DNA from 3 places in the Shewanella sp. Arc9-LZ genome. Region 3 is predicted to be linked to each of the others. Evidence: predicted binding sites of a transcription regulator. Region 3 holds the regulator's gene; each other region holds the start of a gene.
What was found. The regulator ArgR, encoded in region 3, controls arginine synthesis, uptake and breakdown. The targets are predictions, from matches to a motif close to ANTGAATANNTATTCANT.
Positions count from the first base shown of each region.

Region 1 (6,664 bases), 2.2 Mb from region 3:
TACTGTCTGATTTGGTCGCTCGGATGTCACAATCTATGGCTTCACTGTACTGTACTGCAGAAGAATCATTATCTCAGTTCAAAAACCGTGTTAATCGTTTAAAGCTTAATTATAACGAAGATAACTTGTTTCTGCTGTCTGAAACCAGTGTAGAAGCCATTATTGAAGAATTAGAAGCCAAGCAAATCAAGTTTGCTGTCATTGACTCTATTCAAGCGGTTGTCACTGATGCGGCCAATGGCAGTCCGGGGTCGCCTTCACAAGTTAAAACGGCGGCTCAAGCATTTACTCAATATTGTAAAAAAAATAATGTCACCATGTTCATTATTGCTCACGTAAATAAAAATAACGAAATAGCAGGCCCGCAAACCTTGGTTCATATCGTAGATTCATTGCTACATATCGACACCAACGACGGGCAAATTCGTACCTTGCGCGCCAATAAAAACCGTTTTGGTGATGTTGATACCGTGGGGATATTCCGCATGAGTGAACGCGGTATGATCAGTGTTGATAACCCAAGTGAAATATTTTTATCGGGTTCAACCACCGAATCGCCGGGCTCGACCATCACTTGTATTCGTAAAGGTAACCGTAATTTACTATTGGAAATACAATGTTTAACCACCGAGACTGAATCTGAGTTTCCACAACGAGTGTGTGTGGGCTTAAACATGAATCGGATTAAAATGTTAACCGGTATTTTACGTAAGCATACTAAAACCAAAATTTTTCATGATACATTTTTTAATATAGTGGGCGGTTTAAAAATTGATGAGTCAGAAACCTGCATCGATCTAGCGCTTGTTACGGCATTACTGAGCAGTTTAAATGACTTTGTCGTGCCAAGAACCACTTGTATTATGGGCGAGTTGAGTTTGAATGGCGATGTGCGCCCAATTGATAGTGGTGTGCCGAGAGTCAAAGAAGCTGCACAACATGGTTTTACAGAGATTTTTATCCCATTTCGTAATTATCACAAAACCATGGAAGGGCTTGGGGCAAAAATTATTCCAGTGAAAACTATCCATGAGCTGCTTGAGTTAATTAATTAACCCTCGGTTGCTAAAAGCAAAACTTGAGCATAAAAAAGGTAAGTCATTGACTTACCTTTTTTGCATTTTTCGGTATATCTGAAAGCTTAAGGCGCTGGAGTGATTAACGACGTAAGCTCACGATCTAATAACTCAGCATCGCCTATGTTGAGTTCAATAATTCGGCGCAGGTGGGTAATGCTGTCAACGTCAATGTGAGTACACTTTAAGCCCAGGTGTTCTGGGGTTTTATGGACAATTGCCGCTTCCATTTTGAGTTCAATATCAGAGTCGGGTAACACAAACTCTAAGGTTAAAATGCTATTGAGTTGACCTGTATACCCAGATGGTAATTCTACTAATGCACCGTTAAGACTTAAATCTAAAATTTTAGTGCGCCAAGTTTGTTCTGTTTGCGCGAGATGAGCACTGGCTGCAAAAAAAATACGAGAAAATTTACGTCTGTCGTCCATAGTTTGCCCTTAGTAATCAATATCGCAAAGACACATAGTCAGTGTTTATTGTTTAAGCATACTCGATTTATCTCGATTACGCTGAGAATATTTAGTTTAAAAAAGGAGCGCATTGCGCTCCCTGGTTATTTTGAGTGGTTATATATACTGACTTTAACTAAATGAGTAAATGACCCATTAATGCAATAATCGGTAGTGTTACTAAGGTTCGTAGAATAAAGATAACGAATAGCTCAAAAAAGTTAACCGGTATTTTACTACCAATTAAAAGAGCACCTACCTCGCTCATATAAATAAGCTGAGTAACCGATAAAGCAGCAATAACAAAACGGGTCAAATCTGATTCTATAGAGCTGGCCAAAATGGATGGGATAAACATATCGGCAAACCCTACCACAATCGTTTTCGAGGCTTCGGTAGCTTCGGGAATATGCAGCAGTTCTAACAGCGGAATAAATGGCATACCTAAGTAATTAAAAATAGGCGTATGCTCAGCCAACACTAATGCAACGGTACCAATAGCCATAACAACAGGGATAACCCCGAATATCATATCGACAACGTTTTTAATCCCTTCAGTTAGCACATGCTTAATGCCGCCTGCAGAAGATGCGCGTTGCATTGCTTGATCAAATCCCCACGAAAACACACCATGATTGGCTGGGATCGTTTCGTCATCTTCATGGCGAGGGGTATTATCAATATACAGATCTTTCTTCCATGATAGCGGCGGTAATTTAGGGACTATTATTGCAGCAACAAAACCAGCTAAGCACACTGTCAGATAGAACGGCACAAACAAGTGCTCAAGTTTGACCTGTGATATCACCACTAAGCTAAAGGTTATCGACACGGCAGAAAAGGTTGTACCAATAACAGCAGCTTCGCGTGCAGTATAGAAACGGGTTTCGTATTGTTTAGTGGTCATTAAAATGCCCACACTGCCATCGCCTAACCAAGATGCCATGCAGTCAATAGCACTGCGACCAGGTAAATTGAATATTGGGCGCATTACTTTGGTTAATAATGTGCCAAAAAACTCCAATAAACCAAAATTGAGCAATAGCGGTAATAACATGCCAGCAAAAATAAATACTGAAAATAGTACAGGTACTAAATCATTCAGAACTAAGCCACCCGTGGCCGATGAAATAATCGCTTCGGGACCCACTTGCAAATAAACCATGACGATAAAAATTGCGCCTAGAATGCGCACCGCTAACCAAAATAAATTCACTTTCAGTAAAGTGCGTAAAAAAGTACTTTTACGCACGAATTTAGGATTAATGAGCTGTGTGAGTAACGAGGCCAATGCCATTAATACTACAATGCAGGTAACAATAAGCTGAATCGAACTGCCCATTTGGCTTTGCAACGCTTTTGAGATGATTGCAATCGGAATGGTAATCGAACCTTCGACATTGATAGGCGTCATAAACAGTAACAAGCCAATCAGTGACGGAATAATAAAGGTGAGAATTGTTTTAATGTTATGTTTTTTATGTGTCACGTTAAATACACCTTACTTATGTGTTCTAAGTTGGCCAGCTGTGCTACCCAACTGTTTATTATGGACCAAAATTGAATGTCCATTCAGTTGTTTTTTTGGGTAGGCAAGGTTACCCCCTTATTTGCTTTATGTAAAATGATAACTTAATCGAATAGATATTAGTTAAATGTGAGTAGATATTTACTTTAAGAAAGTGTCGGGGTATATGGTTAAAATCTAATTTAATCAGCCTGTTGAAACTTTGTTGCGGGTGTGTGTTATCTTTGGATCTAGCACTTTTTTATGGTTTGTATGCCATTAATAAACATGGATATGATGACGGTTCATGACCACTTTTATTAATGGCTATCAAGTAGCGTTTATAAGGTTAACGCGCTGGAGTATTGGGCTCAAGGGAATAGTCCATGCCCGGTAACCCTAACCAATAGCCATTGCAATGATGATTGATAATCGATGCCTGTTTATTGTCGTTAAACTGTTTATTAATTAGCGATTTACTATTAAGCGGCTCTTCTGTTATTTGTGTTAATACATCAGCAAGTTCTGAACCCATCGTTATATCGGCTAATTTATTGGGGGATATACGCCAATAATCAATCCCCATGTCTATCATTTGTGGAATTTGGTTAATCAGGTTTACCTGCGCCGCAGATTGAGTTTGAATGCCATTTAAGCGGAGTAACGGTTGTGACTCTTGAGTTTGAGCCAGTAAGCCTTTGCTATGGCGTTGGCAAATAGTTTGACACTTATCTTTTGGCAATTGGTAATGTTTGGCGGTAAAACAGCGTGCAGAATGTGCCAAGGGTAAATAGCCGTGACCGAGCACCTCTATTTCAAAAGCGGGTTTATCGCCTTGATTAATGACGGTGTTTAACCACTGCTGTGATAATTCACAAGGCATGACAAAACGGTACATCCCTTTTTGGTGCAATAAATCAAGACTGGTCCGATTGTAATTATTGATTGTTGGCCCACACACAAAGGGGACTTTCGCTTGGTGCGCATAATGTACTGCAGCCATATCATTCGCTTCGATACTAAAATCACCATTATTAATAGCTCGTTTCAGTTCATTAAGCTCAGATTGCGCTTCTATCAAAGCCATGGTTGATAACACCACATGTTTGCCATGAGACTTAAGCATATTGGCGAGATCTAGGTAGTCGTTAAACTTCAGTTCACGGCGGCGGCTACATACGGTTTCACCTAAATAAACGGTATCGATGTTACTCAATGCTACTTGCTGATAAAAGTGCTCAACGTCAGATTTTGACCAGCAGTAACTAATTGGAGCGAGAGATATTTTCATTGTAAAACCTTATTGCCATTGACGCTCATAAGCGCCCAATGTAGTGATTTGTCCTTCGGATACTTTTGCTAACGCTTGCGACCATTGTGGTTGCTCGCAAAAAGACTCGGGGTTGGCTAAATAAGTGTCGATAGCGCTACGCCAAACGTGGGTGACTTGGCTGACGTAAGCAGGGCTTCGCTGACGTCCTTCTATTTTAAGTGATTTAATTCCCGCTTGGGCGAGCTCGGGTAACAAGCTTAAGGTGTTTAAACTGGTAGGTGACTCCAGTAAATACTTTGCATCATGATCGTACTCAGCAACATAACGGCCTTTACAGACCACTGGATAACCCAGTTGTTGGTTCGCATCAGCTTTATCGATTAATACATTATTGAGTCGGGTCAATTTATCGCTGCCAGAATCTTGCCAGCGCACATGATTAGCCGGGGAACATGAGCCGCCGGTATTAGGTGATTGTCCTGTTACATATGATGATAAATGGCAGCGTCCTTCAGCCATGATACATAAACTACCAAAAGCAAATACTTCAAGCTCAACAGGGCTCACTTTAGCTAAATCTCTAACCTGTTTAATCGACAACACTCGTGGCAATACTGCTCGTTCGATATTAAAAGCTTGTTGATAAAATGACAGAGCCCCTAAGTTTGTGGCGCTGGCTTGTACCGATAAATGTAGCGGAAGGTGCGGATAATGCTGGTGGGCATAATCGAGTAATGATAAGTCAGCTACGATGAGGGCATCCATTTCTAATTGTGCGGCTAAATCAACGGCCTGATACCAGCGCTGTTCTTCGCCGGGTTTCGGAAAAGTGTTTAGGGTTAAAAATACCTTTCGCCCTTGGCTTTGGGCCAGTTTTGTCGCTTGTGCCAGTTGTACTGCAGAAAAGTTTAGACCTGCAAACGAGCGCGCATTAGTGTCATCTTTTAGTCCGAGGTAAACCGCATCAGCGCCAGCGTTCAGAGCGGCTTTGAGCGACGCTAAATTACCTGCAGGGCATAAGAGTTCCATGTTGGTGTTCTCATTTTTTTCAAAGAACAGGAGTGTAAATGTGATTGAGTTAACATGATTTGATTTAAAACAGGTTTCGTTAGATAAATTGCCAGTAAACTGACTTGATTATTGGTTCAATTTACAAGTAGGTACTCTCGATGGCTCAAGCATTTACACAACAATTATCGGCGCACTTGTTACATTTCGCGCCTCAAGTAAGCCGTCGCTCGCTGAACTTGATGCCTGAAGCGTTAAAAATAATCGTCATTAATAAGCTGCTTAATTTAGTGTTAGCGGAACAATTGAAGGCAGATGAACTCCATTTTCTCAAACAAAAGTGGGTAGGCATTTGTGTTGATGATATTGGTTTGCGTTTTGAGGTGGGTGTCGAACAACAACTACGAGTGCGTGCTTTTACTCAGCCTGATGTGACATTAAGTGCCAATGTGCCTGAGTTAATTTTGGTTGCAGCAGGCAAAGAAGATCCCGACACGCTATTTTTTCAGCGTAAATTACGTATAGAAGGGGATACAGAGTTGGGGTTAGAGGTTAAAAATTTATTGTTGTCTATAGAGTTAGATAACTTACCCAAACCCGCTCGGATCGGCATTGAGCAACTGGCAAAAGTATTACAAACATTAACAGCCAGTGAATAGTGATGGTGTTATTTGACTATAAAAATCGGCGCATTAAGCGCCGTTTTTGCAGATACTAGATGCTAGATACTAGATACTAGATACTAGATACTAGATACTAGATACTAGATACTAGATACTAGGTACCTAGGCACTATATATTAGCTCTTAGTTGCTCAATCCTGAGGTTACACATTGCCCGTGAGAGCAGCGTATTTTAGTAATAGCGCATCATGTGACTCGACATTTTTTGGGTCGGGATCGATACAATCTATAGGACAAACAGACACGCAAGTTGGCTTGTCGTAATGACCGACACATTCGGTGCACAACGCGGGATCGATTTCATACACCTCTTCACCCATAGTAATGGCCTCATTAGGACATTCGGGTTCGCACATATCACAATTGATACAGCTATCGTCGATGATTAGTGCCATAAAAACCTTAATTTAAGCTGGTTGATGAGGGTTTCGGGTATCCATTCCCTCAGGTAAATTACGCATTAACATGGCTTTGTCGATATTAATAGCTGCTGGAAGCGCTAGAAACACAAAATGGCCTGAGCCTAAAGCAGAGTCAATCGATTCGCCTTTGCGATTTATTAACCATTCAATAGTGATAACAAAATTACCTTCAGTTGTCATTATTTCAACACTGTCACCGACTGAAAATTTATTTTTTACATCAATTTCAGCCAAACCCTCAGC
Region 1 covers NZ_CP048031.1:1,258,241-1,264,904, forward strand. Annotated here, with positions in the region: gene radA (DNA repair protein RadA) at 1-1,055, shown strand, start outside; gene GUY17_RS05440 (PilZ domain-containing protein) at 1,142-1,507, opposite strand; gene GUY17_RS05445 (YjiH family protein) at 1,665-3,017, opposite strand; gene GUY17_RS05450 (U32 family peptidase) at 3,385-4,326, opposite strand; gene GUY17_RS05455 (peptidase U32 family protein) at 4,336-5,337, opposite strand; gene GUY17_RS05460 (SCP2 domain-containing protein) at 5,478-5,975, shown strand; gene GUY17_RS05465 (YfhL family 4Fe-4S dicluster ferredoxin) at 6,143-6,394, opposite strand; gene yegQ (tRNA 5-hydroxyuridine modification protein YegQ) at 6,407-6,664, opposite strand, start outside.
Region 1: GUY17_RS05445 (YjiH family protein) is a predicted target of ArgR. The motif match lies at 3,185-3,202, and genes of this name have one in related genera.

Region 2 (6,664 bases), 2.2 Mb from region 3:
TAGCAGTTGGCCACCAGTAAAGTTAGCGACACCCGTTTCAGCCCAAAAAGCCAATAATCCTTCCATTTCGACCTCTTATGCTAATGACAACAATGTTGAACCTACAGTTACACTGTCACCCTGCTTAACCGCTAACTGAGTTACAACACCATCTTGTTGAGCACGAATTTCGGTTTCCATTTTCATCGCCTCCAGGATAATGATCACTTCACCGGTTTTAACCGCTTGACCATTACTGACTAACACTTTGAAAATATTTCCCGATAACGGCGCGGCCATGGTGCACTTAATCTCACCCGTAGGCGCTGAGGCGACCGTTGCAGACGCTGCCGTAATAGGTGCAGCTGATGCTGGCGCGATGTGACCAATCTCACCACCTTCACTCACTTCGACCACAAAATGTTGACCATCGACATCGACGGTATAGGTTTGTGGGCCTTTATCGGCTTTCACTTGTAAATCATCTGCACTTGGGACAGGTTCAAACGCATCCGGATTGCCGCGATTTTTAAGAAACTTAAGACCAATTTGATTGAACAACGCATAAGTCATTACATCGTCATCTGATTCTGCAGCTAAACTAAAGCCCTGCTCTTTGGCGGCTTCGGCAAGCTCGACACGTAATTTATCTAATTCTGGTGCAATTAAATCGGCTGGGCGACACGTAATTGGCTGTTCGCCTTTTAGCACTCTGGCTTGTAGTTCTGCATTAACTGGCGCTGGCGTCGCACCATATTCACCTTTTAGTACACCTTCGGTCTCTTTGGTCATCGACTTGTAACGCTCACCCATCAGCACATTGATCACCGACTGTGAGCCAACAATTTGCGATGTTGGGGTAACGAGAGGTAAGAAACCAAGATCTTCACGTACCCGCGGGATCTCTTCAAGCACGGCATCCATTTTGTCTGCTGCGCCCTGCTCTTTTAATTGATTTTCCATATTGGTTAGCATGCCGCCAGGTACTTGAGCACGTAAAATACGTGAATCAATGCCTTTTAGTGCACCTTCAAAACGGACGTATTTTTTACGCACTTCACGAAAATAGGCTGCTATCTCTTCTAGCAACACCATATCGTAACCGGTTGCCCTGTCGGTATCTTCAACCATTGCCACTAACGTTTCGGTAGCGCTGTGGCCGTAGGTTTGGCTCATTGAAGATATTGCGGTATCAAGCACATCAACGCCCGCTTCAATCGCTTTTTGATATGTAGCGCTGCTTAGGCCCGTTGTAGCATGACAATGCATCGACACCATTAAGTCCGTTTGTGATTTTAAGCGGCTAATGAGGTCATAAGCTTGCATTGGCTTAAGTAAACCCGCCATATCTTTAATACATAAAGAATCTGCGCCCATGTCTTCTAGGCGTTTAGCCATATCAACCCAAGTATCAATGTTGTGAACAGGGCTAGTGGTAAATGAAATGGTGCCTTGGGCATGGCCGCCCACGTTTTTAACCGCTTTAACCGCGGTTTCAAGATTACGGACATCATTCATTGCGTCGAAGATACGAAATACATCAACGCCATTGGTATGAGCTCGTTCTACAAAACGCGTAACGACATCATCAGCATAATGTCGATAACCTAATAAATTTTGGCCTCGAAGCAACATTTGTTGCGGGGTATTAGGCATGGATTTTTTCAATTCGCGAATACGATCCCATGGATCTTCGCCTAAATAACGAATGCATGAATCAAAAGTTGCGCCGCCCCAAGACTCAAGTGACCAGAAGCCTACTTTATCTAATAACGGTGCTATAGGTAACATATCGTCAATACGTAAACGTGTTGCCAATAATGATTGGTGTGCGTCACGCAGGACGACATCGGTTAATGCTAATGGCTTGCTCATAATGACTCCAAATTTATTTCGCGCGGTATTGATGTATCGCAGAGGTAATAGCGGCAACCAACTTAGGGTCTAAGACGGTATGTTTAGGCACATTAGCACTTACCGTTGCTAGCGTAGGAACCTCTACTGGGGCCGGAAAAAGCTTGGCAACAATGCCAATACCGATGATTAAGATACTCAAAAAAATAAATACTAAGCCCATGCCCATTACCATAATGCCTAGCGCATCGGATAACTGCTCAGATATCGATGTCATGTGTCCTCACTTTATCTGTTAAACATCAAACCAATACGTTGACTATTCTGTACCGTCCCTCAATGTGCTATCACGGTGCAATGTCACAAAACGTGCACCAAGACAACAACATCCTTAACGACTACAGACATAACTTGACTACTCAAGAAGCATAAATATTCAAACTCAACACTTATTCAATGAAGTTGTATTTCATGGTAAAAACCGCAAACTGAGTTTGTAAACCTAAAATCCTGTCACAAAATATAAACAATTTACACCAACAATGCTATCTTTTTGTAAATTGGTCTTACCAAAATAGAGAGAGCCAATTAAAAAAAATCAATAAAATATAAAAAAAATGATAATAACCTGATGAATCATCAATAAAATCACTATATTCACTTTAAAATTAACAAATTCATAATTCAATGATAAAAATCACTCACACTTTATTGGTTTAACAAATTGATGAAATAGATGATTAAACATGACATGAGTAATAAGTGAATAAAGATGTGAAAATCAAATTTTTATGAGATAAAGCGGTTGCAGTAAGATGAGAAAGACAATGAAAATTAAGCAAAAAAAAAGCCCTGCATTGATGCAGGGCCTTTTTATTATGGTGCGCGTGGGAGGAGTCGAACCTCCGACCGCCTGGTTCGTAGCCAGGTACTCTATCCAGCTGAGCTACACGCGCAAAATCGGTAAAACAAGCCATTCATAAATAATGCTATCGTCTGCACTTCATGTGCGTGACGTTATTTAATGAATGGCGGAGAAGGAGGGATTCGAACCCTCGATGGGATTTAAAGCCCATACTCCCTTAGCAGGGGAGCGCCTTCGGCCACTCGGCCACCTCTCCGCAATATATGGTGCGCGTGGGAGGAGTCGAACCTCCGACCGCCTGGTTCGTAGCCAGGTACTCTATCCAGCTGAGCTACACGCGCATAAATTGGGTTTTTAGTGAAACATGAAATGGTGCGCGTGGGAGGATTCGAACCTCCGACCGCCTGGTTCGTAGCCAGGTACTCTATCCAGCTGAGCTACACGCGCATTCATGTTTAACACTTTAATAAATAATGGTGCGGATGGGAGGAGTCGAACCTCCGACCGCCTGGTTCGTAGCCAGGTACTCTATCCAGCTGAGCTACATCCGCATCGTATATCTATTGTAAGAAATGGCGGAGAAGGAGGGATTCGAACCCTCGATGGGATTTAAAGCCCATACTCCCTTAGCAGGGGAGCGCCTTCGGCCACTCGGCCACCTCTCCGTTTCTTGGCGCACATATTACTGTTTGATGAAAATAAGTCAAACCCTTTTTAGGAAACCTAACTTCATTTGGAGTGTTTTTAAGCACATTGGAGATAATAGACTCAAATCCTGATGAAAACAGTCGTTTTTTGATGAATATTCTTTTTAATTTACAGACATAATCTCATTAAACCTCTGTTCGTCCGACAAGCATTTTAAGGTTTTTAACCAAAGATATAATTAAACACATCGTTGATTTAAACAACCTAGCCTAGTCATTGGGTGATTTATACTCACTATTACAATTCAACATCATATTAACCAATATCGACAATAGCCGCATAATGCCATTTAGGAAGGTTAATTTGCTATAGCTTGCACGAGATTACGATGGGATTTGTATTGATCAACGATTCCCATTACAACGCTATAATCAAGATGAATTAAGCACATTTAAATAATGACTCGTTAAAAAAAATGGTTTGATACCAATTGTTAGCTACAAATAGCATCCAGTGATAATTCAACACGAGTAAAATAAATACGTTAGTCAGATGGTAAATAAATGACGACTCATTTATGGATGCGTTTAACAAACTGAATCAGTGTGTTAAAAAGTGCTTTGTGAGAGCCTCATTCATTCCACTTCAGTCTTGTATCAACTTAAGGGGAAATTGTCCTGCTTACACCAACAACCTTAAATTGGAGCTGTGAGGTACTCTACGCTAGAGCTAATGTAACCTCAACGCAGAATAACAGATGGGTAAATTGATAAGCGTAGAATGTTTACTGGTCACTCATATTTAAATTGACTCGTTATTATTTGAATTTGGTTCTAAATTTAGCTCTGTATTTGGGTTAACCCAGCGAAATGACACGTAACTAGCGGGTCTTTTAATTGAAGCAATCGCATAAACAAATGACCGTTTGATGACAGTGAAAATTCCGAGCAGAGGTTAACGAATAAGGGCTGATTAAACTAAAGCGGTAATGCCACTGCAATACAAAAACAAAAAAGCCAGCAAATGCTGGCTTTAATGATATCGACATCATCTGTCGAAATTAGTAATTACCACCTTCAGAAGGGGTACCTGACTTCTCAGACTGAATACGTTGGTAGATCTCTTCACGGTGAACAGATACTTCTTTAGGTGCGTTAACACCAATACGTACCTGATTACCTTTAACACCTAACACAGTAACGGTGACTTCATCACCAATCATTAATGTTTCGCCTACTCGACGAGTCAAAATTAGCATTCGATTGCTCCTTTAAGTTCAATCTGCATAACACGCTTTGTCCGTAATATGCGCTCATTATAAGGTCTGCTTTACATAAAATCATAGTATCAATTGGTGAATACATCAGTTTATAAAGCAAATTCTCTTAGGAAATCATAAAACTTGACGATTAGTCGTCTTTTAAAAACGAGATCAACCGTAAATTATTCATATTCACGATATAAGACTCCGTTACTAAACAATCCAATACGGCAAACCAATAACAAAAACGATAGGAATTGAAAACCAATACAACATTAGAGTACTACATATAAGTACAATAATAAGCATTGCCCAACGCTAGCAACCCTTTTAAACGCTTTTACTGTTAGCAAGTTAGTTCACTATGCCAAATCTATTCATAGCACTCAAGTCATAAAGTCGCATATCTTAGACTTTATGACTCAATTGCCAAAAAAACGCTAATCTACAGATTTTATTAACTTAAACGTTCGTTTACCCAGGGCTCTACAAGGGCTAATGCTGCGGCTAGATTCTCAGGTTGAGTACCGCCAGCTTGTGCCATATCAGGACGACCACCGCCCTTACCGCCAACATGCTGTGCAACCATTGCGACTAACTCACCCGCTTTGACCTTCTTGGTTAAATCGTTGCTGACTCCAGCAATTAAATTAACTTTACCGTCTTTAGCAGTACCTAGCACAATAATCGCAGACTTTAGCTTTTGCTTCAGCTCATCCTGTAAACCACGAAGTGAACCTGGGTCAATACCATCAAGTTGTTTAACTAAAAGTTTAACGCCATTGATTTCTACTGCATCACCGGCCATATCAGCACTGGCCGCAGCAGCTAACTTATCTTTTAATTGAGATAAATCTTTTTCTAATTGCTTCACTTTATCTAGCTGAGCTTTTAACTTAGCGACTACCGAAGCACTATCTGATTTTAGTAGTTGTGCAGCCTCATCTAACATGGCTTGTTGATCAGCAATATAAGCCATTGCAGCAATACCTGTTACAGCTTCAATACGACGCACACCGGCAGCAATACCATTCTCAGAAGTGATTTTAAATAAACCGATATCTCCAGTGCGGCCAACGTGAGTACCACCACACAGTTCGATAGAGAAATCACCCATAGTGACAACACGTACTTGGTCATCGTATTTCTCACCAAATAGTGCCATTGCACCTTTTTCTTTGGCTTCATCAATGCCCATTTCAGTGGTACAAAGTTCATGGTTACGACGAATTTGGGTATTAACTAAATCTTCGACAGCCTTCAATTCTGATGGCTTAACCGCTTCAAAATGAGCAAAGTCAAAACGTAAACGTTCAGGATTAACAAGTGAACCTTTTTGAGACACATGTGAGCCTAACACTTGACGTAATGCAGCATGCAATAAGTGAGTAACAGAATGATTTAATTGCGTACGATGACGTAAGTTTTTATCCACTTTTGCGGTTAACTGCTGGCCTATGACTAACTGACCTTGAGCTAATTGACCTTGGTGACCGGTAGCTGGACCAAACTTTTGAGTATCGGCAACGGCAAATACTACGCCTTCAGCTGTCAACTGGCCTTTATCACCAACCTGCCCACCAGATTCAGCATAAAATGGTGTGTTGTCTAATACTACGACAGCATCCTGACCCGCTATCACGGTATCAACCGCTTTACCGTCAACATATAAAGCAATCACGTTTGGCTGACCAGTTAACTCGGTATAACCGCTAAATGAGGTTTCTGCATCGATAATTAATTGGCTATTATAATCAGCGCCAAAGTTGCCTGCAGCTTGTGCACGGCTTCTTTGTTCAGCCATTGCTGACTCAAAGCCAGCTTCATCAACGTTAATATCACGTTCACGACAAACATCTGCAGTTAAATCGACAGGAAAACCATAGGTGTCATACAGTTTAAATAAGGTGTCACCATCTAAAGTATCACCTTGCAAGCTATTCAACGCGCCGTCTAAAATAACTAAACCGCGCTCAAGAGTGCGAGCAAACTGCTCTTCTTCCGCTTTTAAGGCTTTTTCAACAATAGCTTGAGTTTGTTTTAAACCAATGGCGGCA
Region 2 covers NZ_CP048031.1:1,318,966-1,325,629, reverse strand. Annotated here, with positions in the region: gene GUY17_RS05725 (sodium ion-translocating decarboxylase subunit beta) at 1-66, opposite strand, end outside; gene oadA (sodium-extruding oxaloacetate decarboxylase subunit alpha) at 76-1,854, opposite strand; gene GUY17_RS05715 (OadG family transporter subunit) at 1,868-2,110, opposite strand; tRNA gene GUY17_RS05710 (tRNA-Arg) at 2,713-2,789, opposite strand; tRNA gene GUY17_RS05705 (tRNA-Ser) at 2,863-2,954, opposite strand; tRNA gene GUY17_RS05700 (tRNA-Arg) at 2,963-3,039, opposite strand; tRNA gene GUY17_RS05695 (tRNA-Arg) at 3,069-3,145, opposite strand; tRNA gene GUY17_RS05690 (tRNA-Arg) at 3,173-3,249, opposite strand; tRNA gene GUY17_RS05685 (tRNA-Ser) at 3,272-3,363, opposite strand; gene csrA (carbon storage regulator CsrA) at 4,407-4,604, opposite strand; gene alaS (alanine--tRNA ligase) at 5,065-6,664, opposite strand, start outside.
Region 2: GUY17_RS05715 (OadG family transporter subunit) is a predicted target of ArgR. The motif match lies at 2,257-2,274, and genes of this name have one in related genera.

Region 3 (6,664 bases):
TGTTATCAAATTAGATTTCGACTAAAATAGACGTCTAGACGTATATTCAAATGCAACCAACGAGATTCTCCTATTATGGCAAAGCACTTGTTTACCTCTGAGTCTGTCTCAGAAGGTCATCCAGATAAAATCGCCGATCAGATTTCTGATGCGGTATTAGACGCAATACTTGAGCAAGATCCAAAGGCTCGTGTTGCGTGCGAAACGTATGTCAAAACCGGTATGGTATTAGTGGGCGGTGAAGTCACCACTTCTGCTTGGGTAGACATTGAAGAAATTACCCGTAAAACCGTACGCGAAATCGGTTACACCAATTCAGATATGGGTTTTGATGCTGATTCATGTGCGGTACTTAATGCCATAGGTAAACAGTCACCAGATATCAATCAAGGTGTTGATCGTTCAGACCCTGCAGAGCAAGGTGCTGGTGATCAGGGTTTAATGTTTGGTTATGCCAGCAATGAAACTGATGTATTAATGCCTGCACCGATTACTTACGCGCACAAATTAGTTAAGCGTCAGTCTGAAGTACGCAAAGACGGCACACTACCTTGGTTACGCCCAGATGCTAAAAGCCAGGTAACGTTTGCTTATGATGATGGCAAAATCATCGGTATTGATGCGATTGTATTATCTACTCAACATCGTGAAGACGTGAGTCAAGCTGATTTAATTGAAGCGGTAATGGAAACTATCATCAAGCCGGTATTACCTGCTCAATGGTTAAACAAAGACACTAAATACTTTATCAACCCTACTGGTCGCTTTGTGATTGGTGGCCCTGTTGGTGATTGTGGTTTAACAGGTCGTAAAATTATTGTAGATACCTACGGCGGTATGGCTCGTCACGGTGGTGGTGCTTTCTCTGGTAAAGACCCATCAAAAGTAGACCGTAGCGCGGCTTATGCTGCACGTTATGTAGCTAAAAATATCGTTGCAGCTGGTCTAGCTGACCGTTGTGAGCTACAAGTGTCATATGCTATTGGTGTTGCAGAGCCAACGTCTATTAGTATTGAAACATTCGGTACCGGTAAAGTATCAGAAGAAGTATTGATTAAATTAATACGTCAACACTTCGAATTACGTCCATACGGCTTAACAGCAATGCTAGATTTGGCACGCCCAATCTATCAGCAAACTGCTGCTTATGGCCACTTTGGCCGAGATATCTTCCCTTGGGAAGCGACTGATAAAGCTGAAGCACTTCGTGCAGATGCAGGTTTATAATCAGCCAGCATAATTATCGTCTTAAGCTAGTGTCTGTATTAAGCTAACACGATAAAAAATAAAACCGCCAACTGGCGGTTTTATTTTATCTATCATTGGCAATACAATGATTTGATCTAAACATTTAATCTCAACATTTAATCTCAACAATGGCTCAGATTATGTATCAACCCACTTGGCTAAACACAAAGATAACAGCAAACCACCAGCCATCAACGGCAACTAACCCCTGTGCGATAAACAGCCCTGTTACTAACATTCCAGCCATTAACTTGCCAGCCATTAAACAGTGGTCTGCAATCAAGTTATTCTATCGTCAACATATGCCGTATGCTCGATTAGCTCAGAAAGAGTCTGTGGCTGTCATTCATCATCTAAGCCCACCAGCTACTGATGAAGTTGATATAAGCCAGCAAAAAATAATCGCTGCGGTAAGAGTTAAACCTATTGGCCAATATCAATTAATCAATGGATTATTGGTTCACCCTGACTACCGTGGACAACAGCTTTCAACTCAGTTATTGAAATTTATCGCGCCCAAATTAACCGCTAAAAATTGCTTCTTGTTTGCTCATCCGTGGTTAATTGGCTTATATCAACAGCAGCACTTTATCGTTATAGATCAAAATGTCGTGATAGGTCAAAATGATTTATCAGCGATACCAGCAGACATCACTCAGTTGTATCGTCGCTATCACAGTGAACAACGACCACTAGTGTTGATGCAGCTCAATGATCCCGATAAATAATCTAGATTAATAATCTAACTCAATAAGATCAATGAGCCAAACTCAGACAAAATCTAGATCGTATTAAAGCCTCTCAAGGCTATTGCACACCAATAAATTTAGCCCAAATAGACTTAAGCGTAATCAAACTAAGTCAGCATAAGTACAAGGTGATCGAACTCGTTAACAATGATCGAAATGTGAACTTTCAATACACATAAACGACACTTGTTGCATTGTCATTACGGGCACTACTTTGACACTGATAGACGCTAAGTTAATCCGCTCGACATCGGTAAATAGCGTAATCGCTGCTTGATAATTATTGGTTACGCCACAAAATAGCCACATGTCTTGCCAGCGCACAAAATACCCCGATTGCTGCAATTGCGGATCATCTGGATTTTGTAAATCGGCTTCAACACACTCATACAACTCTGTCGCATCAGTCAACACCGCGGCTATTAGCTTCATATTGTCAAATGCAGATAATCTTAAATCCAAATAGGGTGAAAAGAGTGCTTCAAAGTTAGTACTCATAATATTCCTCATAAATAACCACTTTATCAACACCCCTTAGTATAACGATCACGTAATATTAGCTGTGGCCAGTAAACAATAATCACGTTGTTCAAAACGAAATTGATCAATCTCTGTCATTGCGGCTTTTTGTTGATGTGCTGCCAACGAACGCGCATTGTCAGCGGCAACATACGTCACCATAAATGGAAAGGTATCTGCCACTTGTTTTTTTAATTCGGTAACCAGCGCCGAAAAAACTCCCTGGCCGCGTTTTGATTCTTGTATCCAAACGGGTCCATATTGGCACGTGTTAGTCGTCGATAAAGCTTGTCCATTTAAATCGGCAAACTTAAGTTTTTGAATAATATGTCGGTACAATGGTTGCGAGGAAAAAAATGACCATTTTGCCGCCATCACATATCCAATGATCACCCCTTGCTCTTCAGCTACGATAAACCAATGTTGATTTATCAACTGGCTCACCTCTGCTTTGGTAAATGAATGAGCATGAAGTTGGCTATTTGAACCTACCAACTCATCATCAACATGGGCTCGTTCTAACTGCACAATAGCAGCAACATCGGTTAATAACGCCTTACGGATAATAAATGACAATGATTATTCCTTTGACCCTGAATTGGGAGATTGTTTCTTAGCCCATTCTATCACTAGCGCAACGGGCAGCGGAGACATAATTAGTGTTCCCACGCCAATGAGTGAAGCAATGACCAACATCCCACTGACTTGTTGACCGATATCACTTTGCCAATATAAGCCGACACCCACCAACAACATGATTAAACCGACGAAATGTAACACTTTAACTAATTTGATCATTTGCGACTCTTTAATACGTTAAATAATGTTCATTAATCCAAAACATTACAATTATTTACGCTCTTATTCACACTCAAGTAGTAGAATAACGGCAATTTTTTGGTATATGGAAATCTCTCAACATGATAAAGCATATTCTCGGCGCCACTGTTATATTTTTAGGCCTTAGTGCTTGTCAAAGCCACACTCAAATTGTCTCAAATGAACAATTAATTGGTACTTGGCATGTAGAAGTCGTCCTCGACACTCCTACCATTAATAATAGCCCAGCAAATTTAGTTTTTGCTCCAAACGGTGAACTGACAGGTAATAATAGCTGTAATCAATTTTTTGGTCGTTACGCCCAACAAGGTCACTTGCTTCAACTTGCACCATCAGGTTCGACTATGAAAGCCTGTATCGATAGTTTAATCACCCAAGAAGCTGAACTGATGCAAGCGATTTCATTGGTAGAACAAGTTGATTTCTCTAAAGGAAAACTCAATCTATTGTCTATAAATGGTGATACGCTATTGGTACTGACAAAACAATCGTTACCCTTATCCTAAAGCCTATGGTTTAAATGAGTCGCCGGATTAGTTATTAGTGTCAGTTTAAAGTTCCATTAAAAAATGAATTTTTATTCAATAAATCTGATTCTTTCTTGACTTAATAAGTCAATCTATTCAAAATGTGCTAGATTTTTGAATAACAACTATAAGATGAATTATCACTATGCCAGCGACAAGAAATCAGGATGAGCTCGTACGCACTTTTAAAGCGATTCTCAAAGAAGAACGTTTTGGAAGCCAAAGCGAGATTGTTAATGCGCTTCAAGCCGAAGGATTCGGTAATATTAATCAATCTAAAGTATCACGTATGCTCAGCAAATTTGGTGCTGTACGCACTCGCAACGCTAAGCAAGAGATGGTGTATTGCCTCCCTGCCGAGCTAGGCGTACCTACTGCGGGTAGCCCAGTTAAAAATTTGGTATTGGATGTCGATCATAACCAAGCCATGATCGTGGTAAGAACTAGCCCTGGTGCTGCGCAATTAATCGCCCGTTTGCTCGACTCAATAGGCAAACCAGAAGGGATATTAGGTACTATTGCCGGTGATGATACTATTTTCATCTGTCCAGCAAGTATTAAAACCATTGATGAGACATTAGAAACGGTTAGATCTTTATTCAACTATAGTGAATAAAAAACCATTTCAATAAAAAAGCAATGCCATGGCATTGCTTTTTTATTACCTAAAACTGGCGTTTACGCATCATCAAATTGAGTTAAAAAATCCAATGATGGCACAAAGAAAGACGATCCAGTCAGCGCTTTAGTAAACAACATCAAATGATCATGATTCCCGTGACCATCACCGTGCACCATACTGCGGAGCATTTGTTCGAAGTGATCCGGTGTACGACATACTGAAATAAACATCAATCCTTGTTCTCTAATCGAACCATATGGCATGCTTTGACGTAAAATTTCTAATGCGTTACCGTGTGGATCTTTTAAGTTAACTCGTTTTGTGTGGCTGGTTAATGGCTTATCTTCTGATTCATACTCAATATCATCAACTTTGGTACGACCAAAAATATCTTCTTGTTTTTTAAGCGGTAAACGATGCCACTTACTTAAGTTATGCATGTATTTTTGGACATGAACATAACTACCAGAGACAAATTCTTGATCTTCATCACCGACAAGTGCAACTTGTTGACGATGGCGTCCTTTAGGGTTTTCAGTACCATCAACAAAACCAGTTAAGTCACGACTGTCCATAAAGCGAAAGCCACGTTCCTCATCGACTAACTCGACCAAATCTTCAAACATTTGGTTAATTTCATTGGCGACAAGATGCAAAATATCATAGCGATCACAACGGATATGAATAAACAGATCATATTCCATTGCAGGTGCATCACGGTTACCTTCACTCATGGCCGGAAAAGGTTTTAATAATGCAGGGCGAGATTCTGGATAAAAGGTATCCCAAAAATTAGCCCCAATACCCACAAAGCCATTAAAAGCACTGTCGGCATATTGATCCGTGAGTTCATAAATATACTGCGCTACATTAGCAATAGATGGGCGTAACTGATCTTCAACACCATCGTTGGCATTAAACATCAAGTACACACTGTGTAAATTCCCTTCTGCGCAAATTCCTAACTGTTCACGAGGCATAACTTGGTTACCCATATTAACTTCATCCATCTTAATACTAAATGTCGGCCTAAACGGTGATAATTTAACGTTTTGATGTTATTCGACGGCGATTAACATCTCTTACCAGTTAAGCTAATCATTAGATTAACTTAATCAAATTTAAATTACTTGAAGTGTACTCACATTTAGCCCGTTTGTAATACATATTGTATTCATATTCGTGCAGATAACAGCTTGATCATTCATTACAATTGTTAACGAACTCACTAGAGTTAAGGGCCAAAAAGTAAGCCCTAAATCAGATATTTAGCCTATGTCATCGTAAAATTAGCCATTATTTTGCAAGCATGAGGTAAGTATCTTATTGCTGGGGTGTTTAAAGCAGCGTTATTACAAGTTAATAACGTACTGTTAGCAACACTTTTAGCAAACAAAGGGGAATTTGATAACCACTTTCCCCGAACTAAGGTTCACTACAGGCTGGACAATTAAAATTACAGCATTGATAGTTAATTAAAAATCACCAGTGGATGCGCTGTAATATTTATGTCCACTCGTTGACCGGGCATTATCGTCGTTGATTGGCTACTGACGTCCAAAATATCATCGCCAATTTGGACCTGATAATGACATACCGTACCAAGGAAATGCCTTTCGACAATGCATCCTCGGCCATTGATACAAGGATGTAACTCAATTTGCTGTGGTCTCAATAATAATTGCCCTTGGCTGCCAACAGGTAAAGACAATGCTTCTGTGCTGCTAAGATCGCCCAAAGAATAGTGCACTTGATGGCTGGAGGTGACCGTAACAGGTAAATAATTACCTGCGCCTAAAAAGTCGGCAACGTAGCGATCAGTTGGTGCACTGTATAAGGTTTCGGCTTTACCATGCTGAATAATGGCGCCATCCTTAAATAAAGCCAGTTTATCTGCAAACACAAATGCTTCATCTTTACTGTGAGTCACAAACACGGCACTGACATTACGTTGTTTCAATATGGCGCGAATTTCTAACATCATATCGTTACGAACTTGCGCATCGATATTGGAAAAAGGTTCATCTAGCAATAATAATTCTGGTTGATATGCCAATGCACGTGCAATCGACACTCGTTGCTGTTGACCGCCTGATAATTCATGCGGGTAACGCGATGCCAACCCGGTTAATTTAACCAACTCGAGCATTTCTTCTAAT
Region 3 covers NZ_CP048031.1:3,993,708-4,000,371, forward strand. Annotated here, with positions in the region: gene metK (methionine adenosyltransferase) at 76-1,227, shown strand; gene GUY17_RS17100 (GNAT family N-acetyltransferase) at 1,389-1,976, shown strand; gene GUY17_RS17105 (hypothetical protein) at 2,139-2,495, opposite strand; gene GUY17_RS17110 (GNAT family N-acetyltransferase) at 2,544-3,092, opposite strand; gene GUY17_RS17115 (hypothetical protein) at 3,096-3,314, opposite strand; gene GUY17_RS17120 (META domain-containing protein) at 3,437-3,862, shown strand; gene argR (transcriptional regulator ArgR) at 4,029-4,499, shown strand; gene GUY17_RS17130 (Dyp-type peroxidase) at 4,562-5,500, opposite strand; gene GUY17_RS17135 (ABC transporter ATP-binding protein) at 5,977-6,664, opposite strand, start outside.